DNA from 4 places in the Streptomyces sp. NBC_00203 genome. Region 1 is predicted to be linked to each of the others. Evidence: riboswitches for the same ligand, from Rfam matches in the RefSeq annotation. Region 1 holds a riboswitch; each other region holds the start of a gene.

Region 1 (7,331 bases):
AGAAGGCGCGCAGGTCGTCCAGGTTGATGTCGCGGGGGTAGTCGACATTGCCGAAGAGGCGGATCTGCGGCTTGTCGAGCACCTGGTGCAGGGCCGTGACGATGCCCTTGATCCGGGGGTGGTCGGGCGCGACGCCGTAACGGATCAGTCCGAAGGGGGCCGGCATCCGCTCGAAGAGGTCGATGGAGACGCCTGGCTCGACGGCCACTGCGGACTTCAGCAACGCGTCGGCGGCGTAGATCCCGGCGGGGCCGGCTCCGAAAATGGCTACCCGCAGGGGGCGAGGCATGATCAGGTTCCCTTCGAGCGATGATCAGGAGTACTCGCCGGGAAGCCTAAACTAAGGCAATCCTAAGTCAGTAGCCGGGCTGGATCTATGACCTCATAAGCCTGACTTATGAGGTTCTGACACACACCCCCACTCCTCACACACGGCCGGCGGCCGGTGTGTGACACACGTAACCACCGTTGATCATCTCGTGTGACGCGCACGTAATGGGCATTTCGTACGGTCGGGTGGACGCATCCAGTGACGAGAGGGATCGCCCGTGACCACGACCGCGACGCAGGTGCGCACGGTCTGCTCGTACTGCGGTGTCGGCTGCGGCATGGTGCTCGACATCGGTATGGGGCCCGATGGGCGGCGTACGGTCCTCAAGGCGTCCGGCGACAAGGCGCACCCCGCGAACTTCGGCCGGCTGTGCACCAAGGGCGCCACCACGGCGGAGATGCTGGCCGCCCCGGGACGGCTGACCACGGCGCTCGTACGGGAGCGGCGTGAGGAGGAGCCGGCGCCGGTCGGTGTGGACGCCGCGATCAGGGAGACGGCGCGGCGGCTGCGGGCGGTCGTCGACGAGCACGGTCCGGACGCGCTCGCGTTCTATGTGTCCGGGCAGATGAGCCTTGAGGCGCAGTACCTGGCGAACAAGCTGGCCAAGGGCTTCGTGCGCACCAACCAGATCGAGTCGAACTCACGGCTGTGCATGGCCAGCGCGGGCACCGGCTACAAACTCTCGCTCGGCGCGGACGGCCCGCCCGGCGCGTACCAGGATTTCGAACGCGCGGACGTCTTCTTCGTCATCGGCTCCAACATGGCCGACTGCCACCCCATCCTCTTCCTGCGGATGATGGAGCGGGTCAAGAAGGCCGGGGCCAAGCTGATCGTCGTCGACCCGCGGCGCAGCGCCACCGCCGACAAGGCCGATCTGTTCCTGCAGATCCGGCCCGGCACCGACCTGGCGCTCCTCAACGGCCTGCTGCGCCTGCTGTACGAGAACGGGCACACGGACGCGGAGTTCATCGCCGCGCACACCGAGGGCTGGGAGACGCTGCCGGAGTTCCTCGCCGACTACCCGCCGGACACGGTCAGCGAGATCACCGGCATCCCTGAGCAGGACATCCGCGAGGCGGCACGGCTCATCGGCGAGGCCGGGGAGTGGATGAGCTGCTGGACCATGGGCCTGAACCAGTCCACCCACGGCACGTGGAACACCAACGCCCTGGTCAACCTCCATCTGGCCACCGGCGCGATCTGCCGCCCGGGCAGCGGCCCGTTCTCCCTGACCGGTCAGCCCAACGCCATGGGCGGCCGCGAGATGGGCTACATGGGACCGGGTCTCCCCGGTCAGCGCTCGGTGCTGGTGGACGAGGAGCGGGCGTTCACCGAAGAGCTGTGGGGGCTGCCTCCGGGCTCGATCCGGGGGGACGGCGTCGGCCAGGGCACGGTGGAGATGTTCCAGCGGATGACCGACGGCCACATCAAGGCCTGCTGGATCATCTGCACCAACCCCGTCGCCTCGGTCGCCAACCGCAAGACCGTGATCGAAGGCCTGGAGGCGGCCGAATTCGTCGTCACCCAGGACGTGTTCGCGGACACCGAGACCAACGCGTACGCCGATGTGATCCTGCCCGGAGCGCTGTGGACCGAGACCGAGGGCGTGCTCATCAACAGCGAGCGCAACCTCACCCTCGCCCGGCCCGCGGTGGAGCCGCCCGGCGAAGCCATGGCGGACTGGCGGATCATCGCGGCCGTCGCGCGCGAGATGGGGTACGAGAAGGGCTTCTCCTACGACAGCGCGGAGGAGGTCTTCGAGGAGATCAAGCGCGCCTGGAACCCGAAGACCGGCTACGACCTGCGCGGCGTGTCCTACGAGCGGCTGCGCTCCACCTCCGTGCAGTGGCCCGCGGCGTCCGACGACGGGCCCGACCGCAACCCCATCAGGTACGTCGCCGAGGACGGCCGCCTGTCCTTTCCCACGCCGAGCGGCCGAGCCGTCTTCCACGCCCGCCCGCACCTTCCGGCGGCCGAGATGCCGGACGACGACTACCCGTTCGTCCTGAACACCGGGCGGGTGCAGCATCAGTGGCACACCCTCACGAAGACGGGCAAGGTCGCCAAGCTCAACAAGCTGAACCCGGGCCCGTTCGTGGAACTGCACCCGGACGACGCCCAGGCGCTGGACATCCGCGACGGTGACTCGGTGGAGGTCGCCTCCCGGCGCGGCCGGGCCGTGCTGCCCGCGGTGGTGACGGACCGGGTCCGGCCGGGAAACTGTTTCGCCCCGTTCCACTGGAACGACCTGTTCGGCGAGTATCTGAGCGTCAACGCCGTGACCAGCGATGCCGTCGACCCGCTCTCCTTCCAGCCCGAGTTCAAGGTGTGCGCGGTGTCGCTGGCGAAGGTGGCCACGCGGGCTGCCGTGCCGGCCAAGGTGCCCGCGCGGGCCGACGTGCCCGCGCCCGTCCCGGCCCTGGCCCGCACGACCGCGCCCGGCGCGGTGGTGCCGAGCGCGGCGGCCACCGCCTTCGGCCTGGACCCCGTCCCGCCGCCGCCCGTGCTGTGCGAGACCGAGCGCACCTATCTGGTCGGATTCCTCGCCGGTATCGACGCGGGCGCCCCCGGCGTGCCGGTGCTCCCGCCGACGGCGCCGTTCAGCCCCGGCCACGCGCTGTGGGTCAACGGCGTGCTGGCCGGCATGTACTCCCGCGCCGTGCCCGCCGAGGTCTCCGTGCCGCGCACGTCCGTCCCCGAGGGACGCGAGATCGTCGTCCTGTGGGCGTCGCAGACCGGCAACGCCGAGGAGTTCGCGGCGGCCACCGCCGAGCGGCTCGCCTCGGCCGGACACCGGGCCAGCCTCGTCGGCATGGACGACGCCGATCTCACCGCGCTGCCGCCCGCCGCCGGGCTGCTCCTGATCACCAGCACGTTCGGCGACGGAGACGCCCCCGACAACGGCTCCTCCTTCTGGGACTCCCTGGCCTCGCACGACACCCCGAGCCTTGCCGGCAGGCAGTACGCGGTCCTCGCCTTCGGCGACTCCTCCTACGCCGACTTCTGCGGGCACGGCCGCCGCCTGGACCAGCGCCTGGACGAGCTGGGCGCGGTACGTCTGGCGCCCCGCACGGACTGCGAACCGGACTACGAGCCCTCGGCGCGAGCCTGGCTGGACCAGGTCCTCACCGCGCTGACCCCCGCCCCCGTGGCGGCACCGGCACTCGCCCCCGCGCCCTCCCGGAGTGCACGGAAGCCCGCCCCGGTCACCGCACGCCTCACCGGCAACCGGCTGCTGAGCCGGCCGGGGGCGGGCAAAGAGGTACGGCGCTTCACCTTCGACACCGGCGACAGCGACGTACCGCTGGCGTACGAGGCCGGTGACGCACTCGGCATACGTCCCGTCAACCACCCCGAGCTGGTCGGCGAGTGGCTGGCCGTCACCGGCCTCGACCCGGCCGCCACCGTGGAGGTCGCGGGTGTCGGCGAGGTCGCTCTGCGCCAAGCCCTGGGCGAGCACCTGGACATCACCCGCATCACCCCCGACGTACTGCGCTTCATCAGCGAACGCGTCCATGACCCGCGCGAGTTGAAGAAACTGCTGCGTCCCGACAACAAGGACGAACTCGCGAAGTGGTGCTGGGGCCGGCAGACCGTCGACGTCCTCACCGAGCTTCCGGTGCGGGCCACCGCGCAGGAATGGACGGACGCGCTCAAGCGACTGCAACCGCGGCTGTACTCCATCTCGTCCAGCCCGCTCACCGATCCCCACCTGGTCTCGCTGACGGTGTCCGTCGTCCGCTGGGAGAACCTGCACGGCCGCCTGCGTCAGGGCGTGTGCTCCCCGTTCCTCGCGGACGCCGAACCGGACAGCCCGGTACCGGTCTTCGTCCAGCGGTCCCCCAGCTTCCGGCCGCCCACCGACCCCACCACGCCGATGGTGATGGTGGGCCCCGGCACCGGGGTCGCCCCCTTCATGGGCTTCCTCGACGAGCGACGCGCACTCGGCCACCACGGCCCCAACTGGCTGTTCTTCGGTGAACAGCACCGCGCCACCGACCACTACTACGAGGACGAACTCACCGCCCACCTCACCCACGGCACCCTCTCCCGCCTGGACACGGCCTTCTCCCGCGACCGGCGCACCAAGGTGTACGTCCAGGACCGCATGCGCGAGCACGGCCCCCAACTGTGGTCCTGGCTCCAGGACGGCGCCCACTTCTACGTCTGCGGTGACGCCTCCCGTATGGCCAAGGACGTCGACCGGGCGCTGCGCGACATCGCCGTCGTGCACGGCGGTCTGGGCGAGGACGGCGCCGCCGCGTTCGTCAAGCAGCTCGCGGCCGACAAACGCTACGTCCGCGATGTCTACTGAGGCAGCCAGTACGACGAAGGTCACAAATACATATCGGACACTTCGCGCTTCAACCTTCACGTGAGCCACACAAATTGGCTAGGTTGGCGACAGGCAACACGACTCCCTCCGGCGAACCTCGCCGGGTCGCGCGGCCTCCGCCGAATCCGGTGCGCCTCCGTGGCAGCCGGAGCCGGGGACCCAACCGAACTTGGGGTGAATCGGCCCAACTGCCCAGCAGGGCAAGGGCCGTAGGGCATACCTTCCGGAATCGTCCGCCCGAACCCGACAGCTAACTCGGTAGGCGGAACACGGAAGGAGCGCGTCTCCCATGGCGCCGGAACAAGCCACATCCCGCGCGGCGGACGGGCCTAGCCAAGAAGAGGTCCGGCAGCGGATCAGCGCCCTCTACGACCAGGCCGAGACCGCCACGGGGAACTACAACGCGACCCGCGCGACGTCCACGGGGACGCGGGGTCGCGTCAACCCGGCGGCCGACAACGGGCGCAGGCGCACCGATCCCGCCGTCGACGACGTGACCAGGCCGTGGTTCGACGTGGCGCGCACGCAGCTGGGTCCCACCGTGCCGGCCAGGCTCCCGGCCGACAGAACGCCGGCCCGCCCGGCGGAACGCCCGCAGAACGGACTCACCGACCGTGGGCGGCCGGCGGCCGGCCGACCCGTCCCGGAACTGACCGCCGGGCCTGTCGCGGAACTGACCGCTGGTCCCGCCGCCGGAAAGGCCGCCGGTCCTGTCGCGGAGTTGACCGCCAGGGCCGTCGCCGCGCTGCCGGCCGCACCGGAGACACGGCAGGAAGCCACCAAGGCCCTGCCCGCACCGGCCAACGAGCCCCGGCAGCCCTCGCTGAAGACCTCCAAGGAGCAGATTCAGCAGAAGCTCGCCAAGGCCCGCGACCTGCTCACCCAGCACATCGCCGCACAGCGGAGCACGCCCGTCGCCGCAATCGCCTCCCGGCCGGCCGAGGACGCGTGGCCCACCTCCGAGACGTGGGCCGACCGCCAGGCCGTACAGGAGTGGCAGACACAGCCATCGGCCGTCCTCGGCACAGACACCTCCATCGCCGCGGGCATGCTGCTCGACACGAACACGCCGTTCGGCGCGGACATCGCATCGGACTCGGAGTACGGCAGGAAGGCCGCGAGGGCAGTGGCCTTCGCCCGTGAACAGATCGGCAGACCGTGCGTCTGGGGCGCCACCGGACCGGGCTCGTACGACTGTTCCAGCCTGACCCAGGCCGCCTGGAAGACCGCCGGGGTCGCACTCCCGCGCACCGCGTACGAGCAGGCGGTCACCGGCACGGCGATCCCCTTCGCCAGTATCCGGCCCGGCGACCTGATCTTCTTCTACGGCGACGTCAGCCACGTCGGCCTCTACATCGGCGACGGCATGATGATCCACGCGCCGAGCCAGGGGGGCTACCTTCGCGAGGAGTCGATCTTCTTCGCCGGAGAGTCGGCGATCCACGGCGCGACACGGCCCGCCTGAAGCCCGGCAACGGGGTTGCGGGGTAGCGGGGTTCCACGGCCCTGGGGCCCGCTATCCGCCGAGGTCGAGGCGTGCGACATGGGCCACGTTCTCCCGGTCGTCGGCGTCCTCGCTGGCCCGGGCGGCGAACCAGGCGTCAAGGATCTCCTTGAGCAGCGGCTCGGACGTCAGCCGCAGGCTGAGCGCCAGCACATTGGCGTCGTTCCAGCGGCGGGCGCCGTCCGCCGTGTACGCGTCCGTGCACAGGGCCGCTCGTACCCCTGGCACCTTGTTCGCGGCGATCGACGCGCCCGTGCCGGTCCAGCAGCACACGATCGCCTGGTCCGACGTCCCGGCGGCGACCTCCCGGGCCGCCGCCTCCGAGCACGCCGCCCACCGCGCGTCGTCCCCGGGGCGCAGCGCCCCATGCGTCCGCACCTCGTGGCCACGGCTGCGCAGCTCCGCGACAAGGGAGCGGGCCACGGGTTCGTCCATGTCCGAGGAGACGGAGATCCGCATGTCTGGGAGACTACCCAGCGGTTGGGCTCGCGTCCTGCGGGTGTGCGACTGGGGCGCGTACGTCAGCGGGTGGTGAGCACCATCCGGAAGCGGGCGGTGCCGGAGAGCATCTTCTGATACGCCTCGTCGGCCTGGTCCAGCGGCACGGTCTCGACCGTCGGGCGGATGCCGTGCAGGGCGCTGAACGCCATGGTGTCCTGCACATCCTGCGCGGTGCCGGACGAATGGCCGCGGACGATCCTGCCCTTCATGAGCAGCTGGATCGGGTTGATCCCCAGCGGCTCGGGAGCCGCCCCGATGACCACCAGCTCACCACGGTGCGACAGCCCGTCCACGGTCGCCGTGATGGCATCGGAACTGCCGGCGGTGGCCAGCACGGCCTTGGCACCGCCGAGAGACTGCAGGGCGTCCCCGACGGGGACGTCTCCCGTACTGTCGATGTAGTGGTGAGCGCCGAGATTCTTGGCGAAGTCGGCCTTGCCGGCTCCCCGGGCGATCGCCACCGTCTCGAAGCCCATGGCGACCGCGTACTGCACCCCCAGGTGGCCGAGTCCGCCGATGCCGAGTACGGCGACCAGATCGCCCGGCTGGGCGGAGCTGCGCCGCAGCCCGTTGAACGTGGTCACACCCGCGCAGGCCAGGGGCCCCGCGTCGCTCGCCGTCAGCGCGTCGGGAATCCGGGCCAAGGCGTCGGCCGGCGC
Region 2 (7,331 bases), 3.0 Mb from region 1:
GGCCGGGGATCGGGAAGGTGCGGGAGACCGCGCCCATCGCGATGACGAGGTAGTCGAAAGGCAGCTCGTACGCCTCACCCACGAGGGGGGCGATCGTGGCGACCTTGCGGTCCTGGTCGATGGTGGTGACCCGGCCGGTGAGAACCTCCGCCTTGGGCAGCACGCGTCGCAGCGGGACGACGACATGCCGCGGGGAGATGCTGCCGGCGGCGGCTTCGGGGAGGAAGGGCTGGTAGGTCATGTACGACCGGGGGTCGACGACCGTGACGGTCGCCTCTCCGTAGCGCATCTTCTTGAGAATGCGCCGAGCTGCGTACAGGCCTACGTACCCACCGCCTACTACGAGGATCCTGGGACGCTCCGTGGTGCTCATGCCATCGAGTATCCACCCGGTCATGGGGGGTCGCTCGTGCGCCCCTTCACAAGCTCCTACGGGGGCTCTGCTACACTGCGCCGCCCACGTGACCCAGGTCATGGTGACAAAGGGGAACCACCGTGCTCCGTGGACCGTTGTCAACACCGCGTGAGCTGCCGCTCCGGCCTTTCGGACCCCTCTCGGACCGACTGGACCAGACCCTCGCCTCACCCGTCGGCGACACCCTCGGAATGCTCCTGTGAGCACGCTCCCGGACCGCCTGAGCCCTCCACGGCAACCCTTGGGGCTCAATCCTCGCCCAGCAGGGCTTTTTTCCTTGTGAAGAACTTCACGAACTTTCCCGACGGCACCTCACCGAGGGGCTTTTCAGTGCCCCTCAGGCGCGCTCATACGTTATCCGACCTGCTCAGCCGAGGGCTACCGACAAGTAGCCAAGGAGACCCAGGCCACGGCCGGAACATGGCCTGCGCCACGGCCGCACCATGGCTTACGCCACGGACCACGCGATCCCGTCGAGGATGTCGTGCTCGCTGACATCGACCTCCCGCGCCCCGATCCGCTCCATGATCGAGAGCAGCACGAGGGCGCCCGCGGCGATCACGTCGACGCGCCCCGGGTGCATGGAGGGGACGGCCGCGCGCTCGGCGTGCGTCGACGCCAGCAGCCACTCGGTGATCTCGCGGACACGGTCGTAGGAGACGCGCGAGTGGTGGATGGCCTCGGAGTCGTACTCGGGCAGGTTCTGCGCGATCGCCGACACGGTGGTGACCGAGCCGGCCAGCCCGACGAGCGTGTGCGCCTCGCGCAGCGGGACCGTCTCCTCGGCGAGGTCGAGGGCCGCCTCGATGTCGGCGCGCATCGCCGCGATCTGCTCCTCGGTGGGCGGGTCGGTCACGACGCCGTCGTGCACGAGGTGCCGCTCGGTCATCCGCACGCAGCCGACGTCCACGGAGCGCGCCGCCCGCACATGGTCGTCGCCGACGACGAACTCGGTCGACCCGCCGCCGATGTCCACCACGAGGTACGGCTTGGCGAGGTCGTCACGCCCCGTCAGCTCCTTCGTCGCGCCCGTGAAGGAGAACTCGGCCTCCTGGTCACCGGAGATGACCTCGGGCTCGACCCCGAGGATGTCCAGCACCCCGCGCACGAACTCGTCCCGGTTCTCCGCGTCGCGGGACGCCGAGGTCGCCACGAAGCGCAGCCGCTCCGCGCCGTGCTCCTTGATGATCGCCGCGTACTCCCTGCACGCCGCGAAGGTCCGCGCCAGCGCCTCGGGGGCCAGCCGGCCCGTCCGGTCGACGCCCTGCCCGAGCCGCACGATCGTCATCCTGCGGTCCAGCTCGACGAGTTCCCCCGTCTCCGGGTCCGCGTCGGCGACGAGCAGCCTGATGGAGTTGGTACCGCAGTCGATGGCAGCGACCCTGGTCATGAGCTCTGGTCTCCTGTCGTGGGTGGGGGTGCGTGGGGGTGGTTCTTTGGCTGCGGGGCGGTGGGGGCTGGTCGCGCAGTTCCCCGCGCCCCTTAAAAGCACCCGGGGCGGACCGGCAGTTGTTTAGGGGCGCGGGGCTGTGTCGATATGCGGCTCCGCCGCGTGGGCGCGACCAGCCCCCACCGGCCCGCACCCGACACACAACCGAGAGGCCCTCAGTCCCCGTCCGGCACAACCACACACGCACCCTTGCGCCACCACTCCGGCAGCATCGCGATCGCCTCGTCACCAAGGGGATTCACCCCCGGCCCCGCGGCCAGAGAATGCGCCACGAGCACGTGAAGGCACTTCACCCGGTCCGGCATACCCCCCGCACTGGGAAAGCCCTCCAGAACCTCGATGGAGTCGCGCCGCGCGATGTAGTCCTCGTGGGCAGCCCGATACGCGGCGGCCAGCTCAGGATCCGTCGCCAGCCGCTCCGTCATCTCCTTCATGACCCCGTTGGCTTCGAGCGTCCCGATCGCGGACGCGGCCCGTGGACACGTCAGGTAGTACGTCGTCGGGAACGGCGTCCCGTCGGGAAGACGCGGCGCCGTCTCGACGACGTCCGGCTGCCCGCACGGGCACCGGTGCACGATCGCGCGCAGCCCGCGCGGCGGCCGCCCGAGCTGCTGCTTGAAGGCCTCGACATCCGCGTCGGTCGGCTCGGTGCGCGGGGTGGTCGGCGGTGGCGTTTCCATGCCGTGAGTCACATGTCTTTCTGGTCAGTTCATGGTGCTGGTCAGCTCATGGGCCGTCACTGGTCGGCGGCGTCGGACTTGTCCACGCCGTCCCAGACGTTGGAGTACCAGGGACGGTCGGCCGCCCCCTGGTCGGCACGGGCCTGCTTCGCCGCGTCCGGGTCGATCACGACGTAGCCGGTCTCGCCCGGCATCACATAGTGCAGCCGCTGCCGGATCTGCTGCTCGGCGTACGCGTCGTCCTGCCAGCGTGCCTTGAGGTCGCGCAGCCGCTCGACCCGCTCGCGGGCCTGTGCCCGCTGCCGCTCCAGATCCGAGATCTCGGCGCGCTGGGACACGTACTGCCTTATCGGGTACGCGAGGGCGACGACGAGGGAGCAGAGGACGAGGGCGAGGAGCGCCGCCCGGCCGGTCAGCCGGGAGCGACGGGCTTGCCGTTTGGTCTGGGAGCGGTAGACCCGGGCCGCCGTCTGCTCGCCGAGCAGCTTCAGCCTGGTCGCGGTGGAGAACCGGTCCCGGTCCTTCACGGCCATGAATCCCGCCTCCCCAGTACAAGCCCGTCACGTGCGTACGTCCCCGCACACGGTACGGGACCGAGTACGGGGACGTACGTACGACGCTTCCTAAGCCGTTACAGCTCAGCCCTTGAAGCGGGGGAACGCCGAACGACCGGCGTACACCGCCGCGTCGTCGAGGATCTCCTCGATGCGCAGCAGCTGGTTGTACTTGGCGACGCGGTCCGAGCGGGCCGGGGCACCGGTCTTGATCTGGCCGCAGTTCACCGCGACGGCGAGGTCGGCGATGGTGACGTCCTCGGTCTCGCCGGAGCGGTGGGACATCATGCACTTGAAGCCGTTGCGCTGGGCCATCTCGACGGCGTCCAGGGTCTCGGTCAGCGAGCCGATCTGGTTCACCTTGACGAGCAGGGCGTTCGCGGAGCCCTCCTCGATGCCACGGGCCAGGCGCTCCGGGTTGGTGACGAAGAGGTCGTCGCCGACGATCTGGACCTTGTCGCCCAGCTTGTCGGTGATGACCTTCCAGCCGGCCCAGTCGTCCTCGTACAGCGGGTCCTCGATGGAGACGAGCGGGTACGCGGAGACGAGCTCCTCGTAGTACTCGGTCATCTCGGCGGCCGAGCGGGACTTGCCCTCGAACTCGTACTTGCCGTCCTTGTAGAACTCGGACGCGGCGACGTCGAGCGCGAGCGCGATCTGCTCGCCGGGGACGTAACCGGCCTGCTTGATGGCCTCGATGATGAGGTCGAGCGCGGCGCGGTTGGACTCCAGGTTCGGGGCGAAGCCGCCCTCGTCGCCGAGGCCCGTGGACAGGCCCTTGGTCTTCAGCACCTTCTTGAGGGTGTGGTAGACCTCGGCGCCCCAGCGCAGCGCCTCGGAGAAGGACTCCGCGCCGATCGGGGCGATCATGAACTCCTGGATGTCCACGTTCGAGTCGGCGTGCGACCCGCCGTTCAGGATGTTCATCATCGGAACGGGCAGCAGGTGCGCGTTCGGGCCGCCCAGGTAGCGGAAGAGCGGGAGGTCGGACGCCTCGGAGGCGGCGTGCGCGACGGCGAGCGAGACGCCGAGGATGGCGTTGGCGCCGAGCGAGCCCTTGTTGTCGGTGGCGTCCAGGTCGAACATGGCCTGGTCGATCAGGCGCTGCTCGGTGGCGTCGTAACCGACGAGCTCCGGGCCGATCTGCTCGATGACGGCGAGGACGGCCTTCTCGACACCCTTGCCCTGGTAACGGTTGGGGTCACCGTCGCGGAGCTCGATGGCTTCGAAGGCACCCGTGGAGGCACCGGACGGGACGGCGGCACGACCGGTGCTGCCGTCGTCGAGGCCGACCTCGACCTCGACCGTGGGGTTGCCTCGGGAGTCCAGGATTTCCCGGGCTACGACGACGTCGATGGACGGCACGAGCATCTCCTTCTGGGATGTGACGCGGGTAACGCGGAACCTGTGATGGCGCCGCGACATGAGCCTAACCGCCCCGGGGGGATCGGCCAGCCGGTCGCCCACCCCTTGGGCAGAACCGAGAGTAAATTGTTTCCGAACGGAACAAAAACCTGCGGCCCCGCACATGAACCCGTACATGAACCCGTACATAAAAAAGCCCCGCCCCGGTGCGTACGGGGGAAGACGCACCGGAGCGGGGAGCCCGTGGGGACGGGGGGACCCTCACGAGGCCTCCACTATGGAGACCGCGTATAGGAGAGGACTGTGGTTCAGCTGCGAGCCCGTTGTCAGCTTTCCGCCGAGAGCCGTCGACAGGCGTCAGCCGCGAACCGTTGTCAGCTCAGGTGAAGCTGCTGACCCGGGTAGATGAAGTCGGCGTCGTCGACGATGTCCTTGTTCAGCTCGAACAGTTGCTGCCAGCCACCCTTGACGTGCTTCTTCTCGGCGATCGAGCTGAGGGAGTCACCCTTGACGACCTTGTACTCGCCGTCACCCTTCTTGACCTTCTTGCCGGTCGGGGTGGTGACGGTCTTCGTGGCGGCCGGGCGCTCCGCGGAACGGGAGGCGGGCTGCTCCGTCGTCCGGGTGGTGGAGGTGGTGGTGCTCGACGGGGTGGTCGAGGCGCTGGACGAGCTGGAGGTCGTCCCACCGGTGTACGCGGCGCTGGACAGGCCCGTGCCGCAGGTCGGCCAGGCACCCTTGCCCTGCGCGGCGAGGACCTTCTCACCGATGGTGATCTGCTCCGACTTGGACGCCAGGTTGGCGGTGGAGGCGTAGGCGGTGCCGCCGTACGCCGCCCAGGTGGAGGCCGAGAACTGCAGGCCGCCGTAGTAGCCGTTGCCGGTGTTGATGGACCAGTTGCCGCCGGACTCGCACTGGGCGACGGTGTCCCACTCGGACGCGGTCGCGGCGGAGGCGTTGCCGGCCGCCATCAGCGGGGCGGCGATGGCGACACCGGTGACGCCGGCGAGCGTGGCGACACGGGCGGCCTTGGACGGGCGGCGGTGCTTGCCCTTGCTGGAAAACAGCATGGAGTGATCCCCTCACCGACGCCTGCGAGGTGAGCTGTCGGGTTCGGGCGGGTGAGTGCCCGGTCGTACGGCCTCCGTCTTCACGACGTCGGACGTACGGCTTCACCCCAAGCCACTCCCGGTGAACTACCGGGCGCGGCGCTTACCTTGGGTCCCCCGCTCCTGCCTACGGCGCTTGACGCGACGACTGTTCCCGTACGGCCGTTGGCAGGATTCGGCGTTGCAACCGTCGGGGCCCGCTGTGGCGAGCGGTCACGACCGTAAGCAGTCGATACCCGGAATTTCAAAGACGATCAGGGCTTCTGAGACTCATGTCTCACTCTCACCAAACCGGACATTCCGCAGCGAACCGTGACGCGAACTCCCGCTACTTTTCGCCCGATTCAGCACCAACTGCAAGGCTCTGACCGGGCACGATGAGGTCAGGATCGGTGCCGATCGTCTTCTTGTTCTCGGCGTACAGCCCGGCCCATCCGCCTTCGAGGTCAAGGGCATCGGCGATCGTCCAGAGACTGTCTCCGGTGCGGACGACGTACGAGCCGTCGGCGGCGTCGCGCGAGGCGCTGGAGCCGCGCGAGGCATGCCGCCCGGAAGCGCTGTCCGTACGGCCGTCGGTCACGTCCTCCGTCACACCCTCGTCGGCGGTGTCACCACGGTGACGTCCGGCACCGGTCGTCGCACTGTCGGACGCACTCGAAGAGTCGCCGTTCTGCCCGGACTTGTCCGAGTCGTCACTCTTCGCCGTCTCTGTGTCCGAGCTGTCGGAATCCTGAGAATCACTGTCGCCGGAGGAGGTGTCGGACTTCGTCGTGTTCTTGGCCGCATCCGGGGAGGAGTCGGATGATGAGGATGAATCAGATGAACTGGACGAGGATGACGAGTCCGACAAACCGGACGACTCCGAGGAGCTGGAGGAATCGGACGAGCCGGAGGAGCCCGAGGAGTCGGAGGAGTCGGAGGAGTCGGAGGAACTCGACGAGTCGTCCGCCACGCCCGTGTCGACCTCGACGGAGCCCGAGTGCTTGCTGAGCCCGGAGAGCGGTCCACAGGTGGGCCAGGCGGCGAGGCCCTGGTCGTCGAGGATCTTCTCGGCGATGGCTATCTGCTGCGAGCGGCTGGCCTGGTCGGCGCTCGGGGCGTACAGGGTGCCGCCGTACGACTCCCAGGTCTCCTGGGTCAACTGCAGCCCGCCGTAGTACCCGTTCCCGTCGTTCGCGCTCCACGATCCCGCGCTCTCGCACTCCGCGACCCGGTCCCACGTGGTGCCGTCGGCCGCGCTCGCACTGGTGGCGCCGAGCAACGGGATCGCGATCGCCGATCCGGTCACCCCTGCGGCAACGATGAGGGCCGGGGCCTGACGCGGGCGACGATGACGGCCGTTCCCGGAGAGCATGCGGAAGCCTTTCGAGTGACAGCAAGTGACAACAGCGGCCACTGCGATAGGCGGGCCGCGTTGGTGATCGAACGTATCCGCACTCGAACGCTTGTCACAAGTCGATGCAGCACAGATCACGTGAAGATCACGGAGTTGAGGGACCGTCACCTTTTCGCAGGTGGGCGCCCGTTGTCCGGCACACCGGAGGGCCGTCCTCCGGCATGCCTACCGACCTGGTGTGAACTCCACGGGAAGCGTGCGCAATCCCCGCATAATGAGCCCGCCACGCCAGCGCAAATCGGCAGAATCTCCCGCGAGTTGGAGATCGGGGAGACGGGTGAGCAGCGTGGCGAGCGCGGTCTGCCCCTCCAGGCGGGCGAGCGGCGCGCCGAGACAGTAGTGGATGCCGTGGCCGTACCCGA
Region 3 (7,331 bases), 4.9 Mb from region 1:
TGGGACCACTGGCTCCGGGACAAGGACACCGGCGCCATGGCCACCCCCGTGCTCCGCTCGTACGTGATGGACGCGCACCCCCCGGCGACGACGTACCCGTCCCTGCCCGGCCGCTGGGTGGGTGACCCCGCCTGGCCCTCCCCCTCGGTGACCCCGGTCTCGTACGCGCTCCAGGGGGCGCCGGTCCTGGTCCGTTCCCCCCAGTACACGGGGGTGGACGCGGGCCGCTTCTTCCCCTTCGGGAACGACGCGGATCTGCCGCCGGACCAGCGGGAGGAGGACGCGAGATCAGCGTGCTTCGAGTTCGAAGTGCCGGAGGACACCTGGGTGTTGGGCCGCACCCGGGTCCGGCTGCGGCTGACGTCCTCGGCCCCCCGGGGCCAGGTGATCGCCCGCCTCTGCGACGTGGCCCCCGACGGAGCCTCGACGCTCGTCACCCGAGGTGTACTGAACCTGTCAGCGCGCTACGGCCGTGACCAGGCGGTTTCCTGGAAACCGGGCACTACGGAGGACGTGGTTTTCGACCTGAACGGCATCGGCTACGCGTTCCCTGCGGGCCACCGCATCCGCCTCTCCGTCTCCTCGGCGTACTGGCCCTGGATCTGGCCCCAGCCGGGCTCGGAGGCCGGCTTCACCCTGGACCCGGCGGGCAGCGCGCTGGAACTCCCGCTGCGGGCACGGGAGTCGGCACCCTCCCTCACGTTCGAGGAACCGGAGCAGTCCGAGCCCCTGGGAGTCGTCGTCCCCACGACGCTGGACGAACCCCGCCCGGAACGCCTGGTCGTCCGTGACGTGGCCGCCGGCACCTGGCGTCTGGAGGTGGACCCGCGCTACGGCGGCACGCGCGTGTACCCCGACGGTCTCGAATTCACCGAGGACGCGCTGGAGACGTACACGATCGACGCCTCCGATCCCCTGTCGGCCCGCGCCCGCTCGACCTGGTCGGTCCGCCTCCACCGACCGGACCTGCCGTGGGACGCGCGGGTGTCCACGACGTCCGAGATCACCTGCGACGCCGAGGACTTCATCACCTCCAACGAGGTGATCTGCAAGGACGGCGACGAGGTGGTCTTCCACCGGACATGGGAGAGGAGAATCCCCCGAACCGCGGGCTAGAGGCCCGGGGGCGCCATAGGGAACGATCGCACCATGGCGCGATCGCGGACCGGGGAATTCCTGATGGACCTCGACGAGGGCATGCTCGCGTACTTCCGTGAGATGGCCCAGGAGATGGTCACGCGCTTCGGGATCTCGCGGGCGGAGGCGGTGGCGAGGATCAACAGGGCATACGAGGGGCAGCAGTTCGAGCCGTACCCCGACCTGATGTGCCACGAGTTTCCCGAATACTGGGGCTACGGCCTCTACTTCAAGCCCAACGCGGGCCGCCTCCCCGACGACGACCCCGACACGGATCTCTCCGTGTGGGAGGTCCGGCCGGCTCCGCCGAGGCACTCCCCCGTCTGGACGCTCGAACCGTAATGCCCGAGTTGCCTGGCTTGCCGCTTTGGTTGCGCTTGGTCGCGTGAATTGGGTCACGCCCGACCGGACCCCGCGCCAAAGCCCCCTCGGCGACTCCCCCTTTGCAAAAGGCAAGTTGAGGATCGAATTCCGGCGCAATCGGACGTTTCGCCCTCGCCATATCCAGGCTAAAGCGATCTTCACTGCGACATCAGGTCTTGTTCCCGACATGTGCTCTCGCATACGTTCGCCCCGATCCGAGCGGAACGCCGAATCCTGCCGCCGCCCGGAAACCCCACCCACCCACGCACGGCAGGAGCGGGGGACCCAGGTAAGCCGCCGATCCGGACCCCGGTTCGGCTAGGGGTGAAGCCGCGTCCACAGCGCGGCCGGGCATCTCCCGCCCGAACCCGACAGCTCACCTCGCAGGCACCGGAGAGGAAAATCGCCATGCCCGCACGAGGCAAGCACCGCCGTACGAAGACCAGCACTCTCACCCGCGGCATGGTCGCCGTCGGCACGAGCGGAGCCGCGCTCGCACTCCCCCTCGTGAGCGCGACCGGCGCGCACGCGGCCACACCGACACAGGCGGCACAGGTGGCGCAGGTCGCCAAGACCGCCGCGACCACGACCCTGGACGTCCAGCTCCTCACCTACAAGGTGGCCGCGGGCGACACCCTCTCCACGATCGCGCAGAAGAACCCCACGAGCGGCGGCTGGAAGAAGCTGTACGAAGCGAACCGTGCGGTCATCGGCGCGAACCCGGCTGCGATCCGCCCGGGCCTGACGCTGACGGTGGGCACGAAGACCGTGAAGTCGAGCTCGACGACGAAGGCAACCACGGCGACCGCCAAGTCCGCGGCGACCAAGGCCACCCCCGCCTCCACCACGACGTACGCCAACAACCTCGACGGCTGGATCAAGCAGTCCCTGGACATCATGGCCAAGTCGGGCATTCCGGGCACTTACAACGGCATCTACCGCAACGTCATGCGCGAGTCCTCGGGCAACCCCCTGGCCATCAACAACTGGGACTCCAACGCCGCCGCCGGTACCCCGTCCAAGGGCCTCCTCCAGGTCATCGACCCGACCTTCAACGCCTACCACGTCGCCGGCACCTCGACGAACCCCTACGACCCGGTCGCGAACATCACGGCGGCCTGCAACTACGCGGCGGCGGTGTACGGCTCGATCGACAACGTCAACGGGGCCTACTGACCAGTCCTCGACGGGGGTGTCGGCGCGGCCGGGCCTAACGAGCCTCGAACAGCCGCTCCAGCACCACGGCGATCCCGTCGTCCTCGTTCGACAAGGTCACCTCGTCGGCCACCGCCTTGAGTTCCGGGTGGGCGTTGGCCATGGCGACGCCGTGGGCGGCCCAGTCGAACATCGGGATGTCATTGGGCATGTCACCGAAGGCGAGGGTGGCGGCGGGGCCGAGCCCGAGGTGTTCGGCGGCGAGGGCGAGCCCCGTCGCCTTGGTCACGCCGCATGGCTGGAGTTCGACGGTGCCCGGCCCCGACATGGTGACCGTCGCCAGGGAACCCACCACTCCGCGCGCCGCCGACGCCAACTCGTCGTCGGACAAGGACGGGTGACGGAGCAACACCTTGCTGATCGGCTCCGTCCACAGGTCGTCGCGCCGCCGCACCCGCACCGCCGGCAGTGTCGGATGCGGCATCACGTACCCCGGCTCGATCAGCGTCAGCCCGTCCACGCCGTCCTGGTCCACCGCCGCGTAGAGCAGCCCGACCTCCGCCTCGATCTTGCCCAGCGCCGTCTCCGCCAGCTCCCTGTCCAGGGTCACCGACCACAGCAGACGGTCCGCCCCGGCGTCGTACAACTGCGCCCCCTGACCGCACACCGCCAGCCCCTCGCCGCCGAGTTCGTCGAGGAGCGGTCGGACCCTCGGCGCCGGCCGTCCCGTCACCACCAGATGCCGGGCCCCCTCGGCCGTGGCTCTCGCCAACGCGGCCCGCGACCGGTCGGAGAGTGTGTCGTCGCCGCGCAGCAGCGTTCCGTCCAGGTCAGTGGCGATGAGTGAATATGCAGTCGGAGCGGCCATGATCCGAAGAATACGGATCGAACGACACATCGGCCCGGCGTGAACCGGACGACGTCCGGTATCCCGTCCGCAACGCCGTTCACCGCACGGGCGGCGCGGACAGCGCGGCCGGTTCGGGCAGCACGAGCACCTCTCGGGGGGCGCGGAGAGGAGGACGGTGAAGTGGTCGGTGGGGGCGGGGAGTTGGCGGGGTGAAATGATCCGGGCGCAGGCCCTGACGCCCCAAGAGCCGCCGGCCTTCATCGAGAGAGTGCGGGGAGACACATGAACCTCAAGCCTGACAAGTGGACCGAGAGCGGCTACAGCAGCTCGGTCGGCCCCCAGCTCACCGTCACCCAACTCACCGTCACCCAGGCCGCCTTCTTCCCGGACGCCACGCGGTGACCCCCTTCCGGCAACACCTCCGAACCGCCGCCGAAGACGTCATCCGGCGCTTCCCGGAGGCCCTCAAGCCCGAGATCTACGCCCTCTCCTTCCGTATCTGGCGAATCGACGGCGACGATCGCCACCCGTACGTGGCCATCGGGTACAACACCGAGACCCAGTACGAGCAGCAGACCTACCCGGAGGACCCGGGAGAGGCCCGCTGGAACTACGCCTGCTGGCTGCTAGACGGCTTCGAGATGCTCGGCAACGTGCCCGAGGACCCCACCGGAAGCCCCCTGTACGTGAACGAGGTCAAGGGGCTGAGGATCTGGTTCGACGGCGAGTACGACTTCCTCACCATGGATCTGCCCGAGGAAGAGGAGGACGAGCTGGACGCCAGGTCCGACCTGCTCCGGCTCCACTTCTACGACGCCTGCGTCGACCTCGCCCGCCACCTGCACGCGAGCGGCCTGATCGAGAAGGTCTTCGGCCGCCCGCTGCCCGTCGTGGTCTTCGACATGGACTGCCCGGGCTGGGAGATCGAGGCGACCGAAGCCGCCAACCCACCGGAGCTCATCACCGACTACCTGGCCTGGCAGAAGTCGGCGTGACGCCGAGGGGCGGCGGCCGACGGGCGGCGCCCCTCAGCCGTGCGGCCTCACCCGTGCGCGGCCACCAGATGCTTCGCCAACCGCGGTGAAGCGAACTCCGTCCCGCACACGAACCGCATCACCGGCCCGTACGAAGCCGCCGCCGGCAACCCCGTGAAGTACAGCCCGGGCACGGAGGACTGATACCCGGCGCCCAGCTTGGGCGTGCCCCGGCTCACCCCCAGCTCCGTACGCAACTCGTGCCCGAGGAAGTCCATCGCGGCGATGTCGACGCGGTAGCCGGTCGCGGCTATGACGTGGTCGGCGGAGAGTTCCTCGACCCTGCCGCCGTGGGTCTGGACGGAGAGCACGGGGCTGCCGTCGGTGGCCCCGGCGCGAACGATCCGGAAGACCTCGCGGACGCCGACCTTGCCCTCGAAACGGTCCCGGAGCCACCAGGCACCGAGCGGCCCGAGCACCCGGCGGACCAGGAAGTGCCGGGCCTGGGCGGGCAGGTAGCGGTAGGGCTGCGGGTAGTAGCTCAGCGCCCACAGGGACCAGGCACGGCCGAACGGCGACTCGGGGCGCAGCTTCGGCTGCTTCCACGGCGGCGCGCCGAAGTCGACGGCGCCCTTGCCGCGGGACACCAGCCGCACCTGCGCACCCGCCTCCGCCGCGAGCGCCGCCGTCTCCAGGGCGGACTGGCCCGCGCCGACGACGATGAGCTCCTTGCCGGAGAACCGCTTCAGGTCGTGGTGCTGGGAGCTGTGGGAGACCGGGCCCGTGGGCGTGGGCCCGTCCGCCGCCGCACCCGCGAGTTCGGCGGGCAGATGGGCGAGGCCGGACAGCCCGGTGGCCACCACGACCGCCCGCGCCGTGAACAACTCCCCCGAGTCCAGCTTGAGTTCAAAGCCCCCGGAGCCACCGGAGCCCCCCGAGCCCCCGGATCCATCGCGGCCGCCCTTGCGGTCGACCGAGACGACCCGCACCCGCTCCAGCTCGGGCACGAGCTTCTGCTGGAACCACTCCCCGTACGCGATGAACGTCTCGACCGGGATGATGTCCTCGTCCGTGACCAGCCGCGGTATCCCCGCCGCGTCGCAGTAGTCACGAAGCGTGTGCCCGCGCTGCGGGGCGTCGATGCTGGACGCGGCCGGGGTCGACTTGAGCAGCATTCCCTCGGGCATGTGATCGCGCCAGCTCACCATGGGCTCGCCGAACACACGCACCGGAACACCACGCGCCCGCAGATGGGCGGCGGTGGACAGGCCGAATGGCCCGGCACCGATGACTGCTACCGGATGAATCACGAAGTCCCCTCCCCAGGACGTACTACGTCTACTTCGTGGTGGAACTGTTGGTGCTGCCGCGGCGGTTGGTCCGCCACAGCTGATACAGATGCTTCGCGCCCGGCCGCACGAAGCGCGCGAGCATCGTGAAGAACGGCCGCAGGTCGTCACCCGCGAGCCACGCCAGCTCCGTACCACTCGCGCGAGCCGGCGCGTGCGGTGTCGTATAGCCGCTGCGCCGGTAGGCGAGCAGGGCCGGCAGGTCGATGTTCTCCACGATGTACCGGTGACCGGCGCGTTGTTCCCCCTCAGGAACGCTGCGCCCGGTCAGATTCAGATGCATGGCACGGACGACGTCGATCCCCGACTCGTTCTCGAAGAGCCGGAACTGCGCGCCCATGCGTGGGTTGAAGTCAAGGAGCTTGTACTGTCCGTCGCGCCGGTCGAAGCGCAGGTCCAGGTCGATGACGCCGCTGAAGCCGATCTGTTTGATGAAACGCGCGGCGAGGTCCGCGAGTTCCGGATTGTCGACGACGTACGCATTCGCCGTCATTCCCGCGTGCGGCGGCCAGGAGCGGACCTTCACGCCCGTGAACATCGCGAGCGGCGTCGAGTCCGCGTCGAAGTACGCGTGCACGATCCAGTCCTCTGCCTCCTCTCTCGGCAGGTACTCCTGGAGGATCACGCCGGGTTGCGCACCCCAGTCCCGGGCGAGCGTGAGCAGCCCCTCGCGGGTCGCGATCTTCGTCGTCCCGTGCACCGCCGGCTGGCTGCGGCGCACGAACGCCTCGCGGTTCTTGGCGACGAGCGGGAAACGGGCGCTCTGCGCGAACGCCACGATCTCCTCGTACGACTGCGGAAAGGCCGCCGCGGGGCTCGGAATGCCATGCTCCACGCACAGTTCGTGCAGCCCCTGCTTGCTGGCGAGGCGACGCGGCAGCTTGGCGTCGACGCGCGGAAAGAGGAAGCGGTCCCCCAGCTCGTCCTGGTGTTCGGCGATCAGTACAGCGGCCTCTTCGTCCGTCGGGACGAGGACGGTCGGCCTGCCGATGCGACGGCCGATGCGCAGTAACCCTTCGACGAGCCGCTCCGGCTCCTCCGTCCCGGTGGTCGGCCAGACGAAGGCGCGGCGCAGATAGCGCGAAGCCGCGGCCGGTGTGTAACGGTCCTCCGTGATCGCATACATCGGTATGCCGAGCCGGCCCAGGCTTCGGATGGCGCCCACCCCGCCGTGGTGCAGCGGATAGTCGCCGAATTTCACGATGAGCCCAGGCACATCCCGGTCGGCGTCGACCGGGACACTGCTGGAGCCCTTGGCCACGGGTCCCCCCACGCGTCCCCCCTACGGACCGGACCCACCCCGTCCGTGTCCCCCAAAGGACGCTAAGCCGGAATTGACTCGTCCGACAAGGCCTATTCGGACATTGCGAACTCTTTAGGCACTGCCACAGCACGGTCACTCCCCCGTAACGTGTGCCGCGACCACATGGAACGCGTGGAACACATGGATCACATGGCGAGTACGAATCCGAAAGCGAGGCACCAACCGATGCCCCCCTTCGA
Region 4 (7,331 bases), 8.1 Mb from region 1:
TAGCCGTCGGCCGTCGGCTGGGTGAGCGTGAAGTCGCCCCACCGCGGGATGTACGCGAGGCGGCTCGACACGCGGGTGTCCCAGGTCGAGGTGTCGGGCAGCTTCTCGCCGGCGATCTGCGCGGTGCGCACCGCCTCGCCGGGATCCCTGCGCAGTCCCGTGACGCCCTGGACCGCCTCGCTGAAGAGACCCCCGCCGGAGTCGGCGAGGCGGATGTGGCGGTCGTACGGCTGATCGTTCAGCGGCACGGAGAAGCGGACACCGAGGCCTCGCAGGAAGTCGCCGTCCGCCTTGCCCGGCTCCTGCTCGCCGTCCCAGACGAAGGAGTGCACCAGCCGGAAGGACTCGGCACCGGCGTGGAAGGAGAAACGCAGCACGAAGGGCAGCCAGCCCCGGCCGCCGCGCCGGTGCCTGCCCTCGACCCGGATGACGGCGCGGACCGGCCCGTCCTGCTCGACCTCGGTCTTCTCGATCCGGCCCGTGAAGTCCTCCGTCGCGACGCCGTCACGCAGCGAACCCTGGCGCAGGGCGACCAGCCGTCCGTCCCGGGCGATCTCGGCCGCGCCACGTCGGACACTGCGTACGACGGTGTCGGAGCCCTTCGCGCCGAAGGCCACCGTGATGACACCGGTCGACACCTCGATCCGGCCGCCGGAGCGGGTGACTCTCAGCTGCTGCGAGGGAGCCGCCGGGGTACCCGCGGAGAGTTTGTACGTCTCGGCCTTGGGCGCGCCCGGCGCGATGGCGTGCGCCGTCCACTTCACCGAGCCGTCGGGCCAGTGGCCGGTGACCCAGCTCTGCACGGGCACCTCGTCGCCGGAGGCGGTGGCCAGCCGGAACGTCTGGTCGGGCTGGTGGGTGCCACGGGACCAGGGCACACCCCAGACGGTGCCCGCGTGGGTGGCGGGCGCCGTGCCCTCCAGCCAGTGCAACTCGGTGTCGCCCCCGGCTGACGGCGCGGCGGCGGCACCGCGGGAGAGCGCCCAGGAGAACGGGGTGGTGGCGGCCGCGGCTGCGGCGCCCTTGATGACGGTGCGTCGGTCGACGCCGGGCACAGGGACCTCCGAAGGCATAGAAAGCGCTTGCGGAGATCACTGTGGGGCCACTGTCGCACGCCTGTCGATACCTCGTGCAGGCATGCCACAGGACCGCAATGTGCCGATCATGAATCGCTCACGAAAGACCAAAGGCCGGACCCCGGGGATCGTGGGGTCCGGCCTTTGGCTGCTGTCCTGCCTTGGGGAGCAGGGAGTCCTGCCGTGGGGAGCAGGGAGGCGTGCCCTGGAGGGCACGTGGTCTGCCTTGGGGGGCAGGGAGTCGTGCCCTGGAGGCACATGGTCCGCCTTGGGGGGCGGCAGGGGGGGAAGGCGTCAGCCGACGGCGACACCGTGCGAGCGCAGGTACGCGACCGGGTCCACGTCCGAGCCGTAGTTCGGGGTGGTGCGGATCTCGAAGTGCAGGTGCGGTCCGGTGACGTTGCCGGTCGCGCCCGAGAGGCCGATCTGCTGGCCCTCGGTCACGGTCTGGCCCGCCGAGACGGAGAGCGCGGACATGTGGGCGTACTGGGAGTACTGGCCGTCGGCGTGCTGGATGACGACCTGGTTGCCGTACGCGCCGCCCCAGCCGGCCGAGACGACGGTGCCCGCGGCGATGGCCTTGATCGTGGTGCCGGTCGGGACCACGAAGTCCACGCCGGTGTGGTAACCGCTGGACCACATGCTGCCCGCCACCTTGTAGCCGGTGCCGACGGTGGCGCCCTCGACCGGCAGGGTGTAGCCGGAACTGTTGCTGGTGGAGGCGGTGTTGGCGGCCGGGGTGGCCGTGGCGGTGTCCGCGGCCGACGTCGTCGTCTTGGCCGACGAAGGCGTCGTCTTGGCGGACGACCGGGTGGCGCTGCCGGACGCGGCCTTCTTGCCGATCGTCAGCTTCAGACCGGGGTGGATCAGCGACGGGTCGCTGCCGACGGCCGAGCGGTTGTCGGAGTAGAGCTTCTTCCAGCCGCCGCTGACGTTCTGCTCGTCGGCGATCTTGGAGAGGTAGTCGCCGGCCTTCACCGCGTAGGTCTTCGTCCCGGCCGCCTTCTTGGCGGCGGCGGGAGCGGCGGTGGCGGCCTTCTCGGGGGTCTTCGCGACGGTGGCCGTCGGGGTCGCGGCATGGGCGCCGGTGGCCCCCATCAGAGGCAGCGCGAGCGCGGCGCCGCCGGTTCCGGCCACGGCGATCGAGCGGGTGAAACGCTGGGACTTGGGGCGGCGGTGCTTACCCTTCGCGGGCATGACGAGTTCCTCTCCGGCGCCTGCGGGGTGAGCTGTCGGGTGCGGGCTGGAGATGCCCGGCCGTGCTGCTGCGCGGCTGTACCCCTAGCCGTTCCGGAGACCGGAACAGGCACGGAACCTGTGGGTCCCCCGCTCCTGCCGTGTACGGGTGAGTGTGCGGGTTCCGGGCGGCGGCAGGATTGGGCGTCCGTCCGGATTGGGGCCGAACGTAGGCGAGATGAGAGCGCGGCGACAACCATGTGCCTTTTCTGTACGTCCGCCCTTCTTGATCCACGCCGGAATTCCGGTCACCCTCCGTGGATCGACGATCTTCCCGGCCCCTCAACCCGCCCGGGAATTCGGGCATGTTGCGAAATAGGGGTCGCAACACATCGTCACGAATATGACGCTGCTCACGCACCTCGACCCACGATGCTTTATTCCAGGGCCAGTTGGAATGAAGCCGTTAATTCGGACAGAACAGTCACATGCGACGCAGCCGGATAACTGCCGCATCGAGATCCCCGCGCAGCCCCGTCCGCACCCCGTGATGCAGCAGCACCGCACCCCGGTGCACTTCGCCCGTTTCGCGGCACTCATACGCTTGTGTCGGGTCGAGCCCGCGAAGCCGCAGCGGGGCGACCGGCTCGCCGTACCGCTGGGCCTGGAGCCAGGCGAGGACGACGGTCTCGTCGCCGTGGACGTACTGCACCGCGCTCAGCCCGCCCTCCGGGGGCCGCAACCGGTAGAGGTCGCCGCGTTGGACGACGGGGCGGATCTCCTTGTAGAGATCCACCCAGCCCCGCGCCTCGACGAGCTCCTCCTCGCTCCACTCGGCCAGGTCTCCGCCGACGCCGAGCACCCCGGCCATGGCGCTCACAAAGCGGAAGCGCAGCGAGCTGACCCGCCCGTTGAGCTGCGTGTTCGGGCTGTCCGTGACCCAGGCGGCCATGATCCGGGCCGGGTGGATCTGACCGAAGCCGTGCTGGATGGCGAGCCGGTCGAGCGGGTCGGTGTTGTCGGAGGTCCACACCTGGTCCGTACGCGCCATGACGCCGAGGTCGATGCGGCCGCCACCGCCCGAGCACGACTCGAAGGCGACCTCGGGGTGCGCGGCCCGCAACCGGTCGAGAAGGGCGTACAGGGCGTCCACGTGCTCGACCCACAGCTTCTGCGGGTAGCGCTCGCCGGGCCAGCCGGCGTCCGTGAAGCAACGGTTGAAGTCCCACTTCACATAGTCGATCGGCGCACTGGAGAGCAGGCCGTCGAGCTGGCCCCACAGGTACTCCTGGACGTCCGGGCGGGCGAGGTTCAGTACGAGCTGATTGCGGTACTCCGTCCTGGTTCGCCCTGGCTGGAACTGCACCCAGTCCGGGTGGGCGCGATACAGCTCGCTGTCCGGATTGACCATCTCCGGCTCGACCCAGATACCGAACTGCATCCCGAGCCCGTGCACGTAGTCGCCGAGCGGCTTGAGCCCCGCCGGGAAGCGGTCCGGGTTGGGGGTCCAGTCGCCGAGCCCGGCGCGATCGCTGGTCCGCGTCCCGAACCAGCCGTCGTCGACCACGAACAGCTCGACCCCCATCGCCGCGGCCCGCCGCGCCAGCACCCCCTGCTGGTCCTCGGAGATGTCGAAGGTGGTGGCCTCCCAGGAGTTGAACAGCACCGGCCGGTCCTGGTCCGCGTCCGGGATGACGTACGCGCGCTGGTAGGCGTGCCAGGCCCGGCTCGCCCCGCCGAAGCCGCCGTCGCTCCGCAGTCCGGCGAAAACGGGGGTGGTGAACGACTCCCCCGGCTCCAGCCGCAGCAGCCCGGAATCGTCGTACCCGGCGCCGCCGGAGATCTGCACGCGCGCGTCGGGGAGCTGGGCCACGGCGATCCGCCACGAGCCGGACCAGCCGAGCGCGCACCCGTACACCTCGCCGCTCTCCTCGGTCGCCTCGCTGTCGAGGGCGACCCAGGGCAGGTGCTGGTGACCGGTGTGTCCGCGCCGGCTGCCGATGACCTTCTCACCGTAGGTGAGGGGGGCGCGCACGAGCCGGGACTCGGCCGCCCAGCGCCCGTGCAGCTGGGACAGCCGCCAGCCGTCGCGCTCGGGCAGTGTCCAGGTCGCGGAGTCGGCGCGCAGCAGCTCCAGGGCGGGACCCTGGTTGGCGAGGGTCACCCAGCGTTCGACGACATCGCCGCGCATCCGGTAGTGCAGGGTGACGCCGAGCCCGGCGTCCGAGAAGCGCAGCCGCAGCTCGTCGCCGTCCGCCTCGTGCTCCTCGAAGCGCCACTCGGTGCCGCGCCGCTCGTCCGTCCGCACGGAGAGGGCGGGGCGTACGAAGCGGGGGCCGCCCTCGACCGGGTACTCCTCGCGCCCGTCGAGCGGAGACTCGAAGGGCCAGTACTGCGGCGCGGGCAGGGCGGCGAACGCCTCGGCGTCGACGAGCGCGATCCGTGGGCCCCAGTGCAGATGCAGCAGCTCGTCGACGTCGGTGAGCTGTAGCGCGTAGCTGCTCGTCGGCCCCGAAAGAAGCCAGGTACGACCGTCCGTGCCGACCTCGATCATCAGTCCCCCACAGATTCAAACAGGTGCGATCAGGTCCCAACATCATCATGGGCTCGGCGCCCTGAAGGCAACGGCTGTGGACAACTCATTGCCCCAGGAACCTATGTCGTATCGTCGAGAGCGCAACCTCCGTCGGCAGGCAACGCCGAGCAGCGCCGACGGCCGAAGGGGAGGAGCCCCAGTGACGCAGCAGGTCCCGTCGACCGAGCCCGAGCTGGCAGGAGTTCGCAACTTCCGGGACGTGGGCGGCCTGCCCACCACGGACGGCCGGCGGGTGAAGCACGGCCGGCTGTTCCGCAGCGGCCACCTGGCGCACGCCACCGAGGAGGACGCCGCGTTCCTCTCCTCCCTGGGCCTGCACACGATCTTCGACTTCCGCAATGCCTCCGACCAGAAGCTGGAGGGCCCGGACGTCGAGCTGCCGGGCGTGCGGAACATGAATCTTCCGCTGACCGACCCGGCCGACGGCTCCGAGTTCTGGAAGATGGTCCGCGACGGCGAGATCGACCAGCTCCGCTCGATCCTCGCGGACGGCAAGGCCGCGAACCGCATGATCACCTCGTACCGCACGATCATCAAGGAGCGCACGGCCGAGCACTCCCAGGTGCTGCACGCGATGGCCGAGGAGAGCGTTCCGGCGCTGATGCACTGTGCGGCGGGCAAGGACCGCGCGGGCCTGTCGATAGCCGTGACGCTCCTCGCCGTCGGCGTCGAGCGCGACGCGATCGTGGCCGACTACCTGGAGTCGAACGCGAAGCACCGCCGCTACAAGGTGCATCGCAACGGCAGCTCCGCCTCCGCGTACTCCCCCGAGGTCATGGAGCTGCTGAGCCCGCTGTTCGACGCGCGCGCCGAGTACCTGACGGCGGCCTTCGAGACGATCGAGGAGACCTGGGGCGGGGTCGACCCCTACCTGGAGCGGGCGCTGCGGATCACCCCGGAACTGCGGGAGCGGCTGCGCGAGCGTCTGCTGGACTGAGCCGGCGCCGAAGGGGATCCACTGCCCGAGACGGATCTACTGGTTGTGCGCGCCCAGCGTGAACAGCAGGTAGATGAAGGCCGCGAAGAGGTGGCCGACGGCGACGTAGATGATCAGTCGCACCCACAGGGCGCGCGGGAACTTCTCCTCCAGGGACCACCGGGTGTCGGGCTTCGTGGGTTCGGTCATGACGTCTCTCCGGAGATCGGGTGCCCCGTCGCCGGGCCGAGGCACAGCGCGGCGGTGGGGCTCTGCAGCAGGGTGTGGACGAACAGGAGCTCGGCACCGCCGCGATCGGCGGCGGCGATGCGGTGCGGGGTGAGCGAGTCGAAGTGCGCGCTGTCGCCCGGCGCGAGCATGTGCGCGGTGTCCCCGAGGCGCAGCCGAAGCCGCCCCTGGAGGACGTACAGCCACTCCTCGCCGGGGTGGACGCGCACGATGTCGCCCTGCGAGCCGTAGGGAACGTGTACGCGCAGCGCCTGCATACCGCGACCGGGCGCGCCCGCCTGCCAGTAGGTCCAGCCGCCCGCGGAGGTCGGGTCCATGTCGGCGGCGCGCACGATCGCGTCCCGGTCGGCGACCGTCTCGCCGAGTAGTTCGGAGACCGTCGTACCGTAGATACGGGCCAGCGCGAGCAGCATGGGCAACGAGGGCTGGCGCTGCCCGGTCTCCAGACGGGAGAGGTGGGCGGGCGAGAGCCCGGCGGCGCGGGAGGCGGCCTCCAGGGTCAGGGAGGCACGGCGGCGCAGCTCACGCAGTTGTGGTGCGACGGCGGGAAGCTCGACGGACGGCTCTTCGACCGCCCCCGGCTCAGCAGGGCTCATGTGTTCATTGAGCCCGATGCTTGCCTCTGGGGCAATTTTCTTGCCCCAGAGGCAAAAAATCCCTCAGCGGTTCGCCACCGCCTGCTTCACGAGTGTCTTCCCGAAGTCCCACATCAGCCCGCCCCCGTTGTGCGCGTCGTCCATCACCGCGGTGAAGGCCTCGACGACGCGGTCCACGTCCCGCTCGCCGATGATCAGCGGCGGGATCAGCTTGATCACCTCCAGGTGGTCGCCGGAGACCTGGGTGAGGATGCGGTGCCGTTGCAGCAGCGGTACGACCACCATCTGCGCGAACAGGCCCTTGCGTGCGGCCTGCAGCATCGTCCAGCGGCTGCGCAGCTTCAGTGAGGTGGGCCGCCCGAACTCGATGCCGATCATCAGGCCCCGGCCGCGTACGTCACTGAGCAGCTCGTACTTGTCCACGAGGGCCGTCAGCCGGGACTTCAGCTGCTCCCCGGTGGCCCGGGCATTGGCCACGACCTGCTCGTTCTCCATCACGGAGAGCACGGCCAGACCGGCCGCCATGGCCTGCGCGTTCGACCCGAAGCTCGCCGAGTGGACGAGGACCCGGTCCATCGACGAGTAGACCTTCTTGAAGATCCAGTCCTTGCCGAGGGTCGCGCCGATGGGCACATAGCCGCCGGAGAGCGCCTTGGCCACGCACACCAGGTCGGGCTCGACTCCGTCCTCGTGCTGGTAGGCGTAGAAGTCCCCGGTCCGCC

What was found. A riboswitch is a leader RNA that binds a small molecule or an ion and turns the genes downstream of it on or off. The one in region 1 is predicted to bind cyclic di-AMP.
Region 2: another riboswitch for cyclic di-AMP. It lies ahead of OG975_RS19650 (transglycosylase family protein); the one in region 1 lies ahead of OG975_RS06355 (C40 family peptidase).
Region 3: another riboswitch for cyclic di-AMP. It lies ahead of OG975_RS28210 (transglycosylase SLT domain-containing protein); the one in region 1 lies ahead of OG975_RS06355 (C40 family peptidase).
Region 4: another riboswitch for cyclic di-AMP. It lies ahead of OG975_RS41875 (peptidoglycan DD-metalloendopeptidase family protein); the one in region 1 lies ahead of OG975_RS06355 (C40 family peptidase).

Annotation. Positions count from the first base shown of each region.
Region 1 is NZ_CP108126.1:1,354,757-1,362,087, forward strand. Features, by position in the region: gene OG975_RS06345 (FAD-dependent oxidoreductase) at 1-289, opposite strand, end outside; gene OG975_RS06350 (molybdopterin-dependent oxidoreductase) at 549-4,646, shown strand; cyclic di-AMP (ydaO/yuaA leader) riboswitch at 4,775-4,948, shown strand; gene OG975_RS06355 (C40 family peptidase) at 4,957-6,132, shown strand; gene OG975_RS06360 (RpiB/LacA/LacB family sugar-phosphate isomerase) at 6,184-6,630, opposite strand; gene OG975_RS06365 (alcohol dehydrogenase) at 6,693-7,331, opposite strand, start outside.
Region 2 is NZ_CP108126.1:4,367,797-4,375,127, forward strand. Features, by position in the region: gene OG975_RS19625 (NAD(P)/FAD-dependent oxidoreductase) at 1-373, opposite strand, end outside; gene OG975_RS19630 (exopolyphosphatase) at 864-1,805, opposite strand; gene OG975_RS19635 (DUF501 domain-containing protein) at 2,021-2,545, opposite strand; gene OG975_RS19640 (septum formation initiator family protein) at 2,602-3,078, opposite strand; gene eno (phosphopyruvate hydratase) at 3,184-4,470, opposite strand; gene OG975_RS19650 (transglycosylase family protein) at 4,839-5,534, opposite strand; cyclic di-AMP (ydaO/yuaA leader) riboswitch at 5,539-5,718, opposite strand; gene OG975_RS19655 (transglycosylase family protein) at 5,902-6,927, opposite strand; gene OG975_RS19660 (cytochrome P450) at 7,135-7,331, opposite strand, start outside.
Region 3 is NZ_CP108126.1:6,292,935-6,300,265, reverse strand. Features, by position in the region: gene OG975_RS28220 (CocE/NonD family hydrolase) at 1-1,116, shown strand, start outside; gene OG975_RS28215 (hypothetical protein) at 1,150-1,479, shown strand; cyclic di-AMP (ydaO/yuaA leader) riboswitch at 1,749-1,905, shown strand; gene OG975_RS28210 (transglycosylase SLT domain-containing protein) at 1,909-2,676, shown strand; gene OG975_RS28205 (HAD family hydrolase) at 2,711-3,523, opposite strand; gene OG975_RS28200 (hypothetical protein) at 3,904-4,500, shown strand; gene OG975_RS28195 (FAD-dependent oxidoreductase) at 4,548-5,789, opposite strand; gene OG975_RS28190 (ATP-grasp domain-containing protein) at 5,818-7,089, opposite strand; gene fahA (fumarylacetoacetase) at 7,318-7,331, shown strand, end outside.
Region 4 is NZ_CP108126.1:9,453,744-9,461,074, reverse strand. Features, by position in the region: gene OG975_RS41880 (Tat pathway signal sequence domain protein) at 1-1,073, opposite strand, end outside; gene OG975_RS41875 (peptidoglycan DD-metalloendopeptidase family protein) at 1,371-2,273, opposite strand; cyclic di-AMP (ydaO/yuaA leader) riboswitch at 2,278-2,434, opposite strand; gene OG975_RS41870 (alpha-galactosidase) at 2,737-4,806, opposite strand; gene OG975_RS41865 (tyrosine-protein phosphatase) at 4,988-5,785, shown strand; gene OG975_RS41860 (DUF6126 family protein) at 5,822-5,938, opposite strand; gene OG975_RS41855 (helix-turn-helix domain-containing protein) at 5,971-6,609, opposite strand; gene OG975_RS41850 (aspartate aminotransferase family protein) at 6,673-7,331, opposite strand, start outside.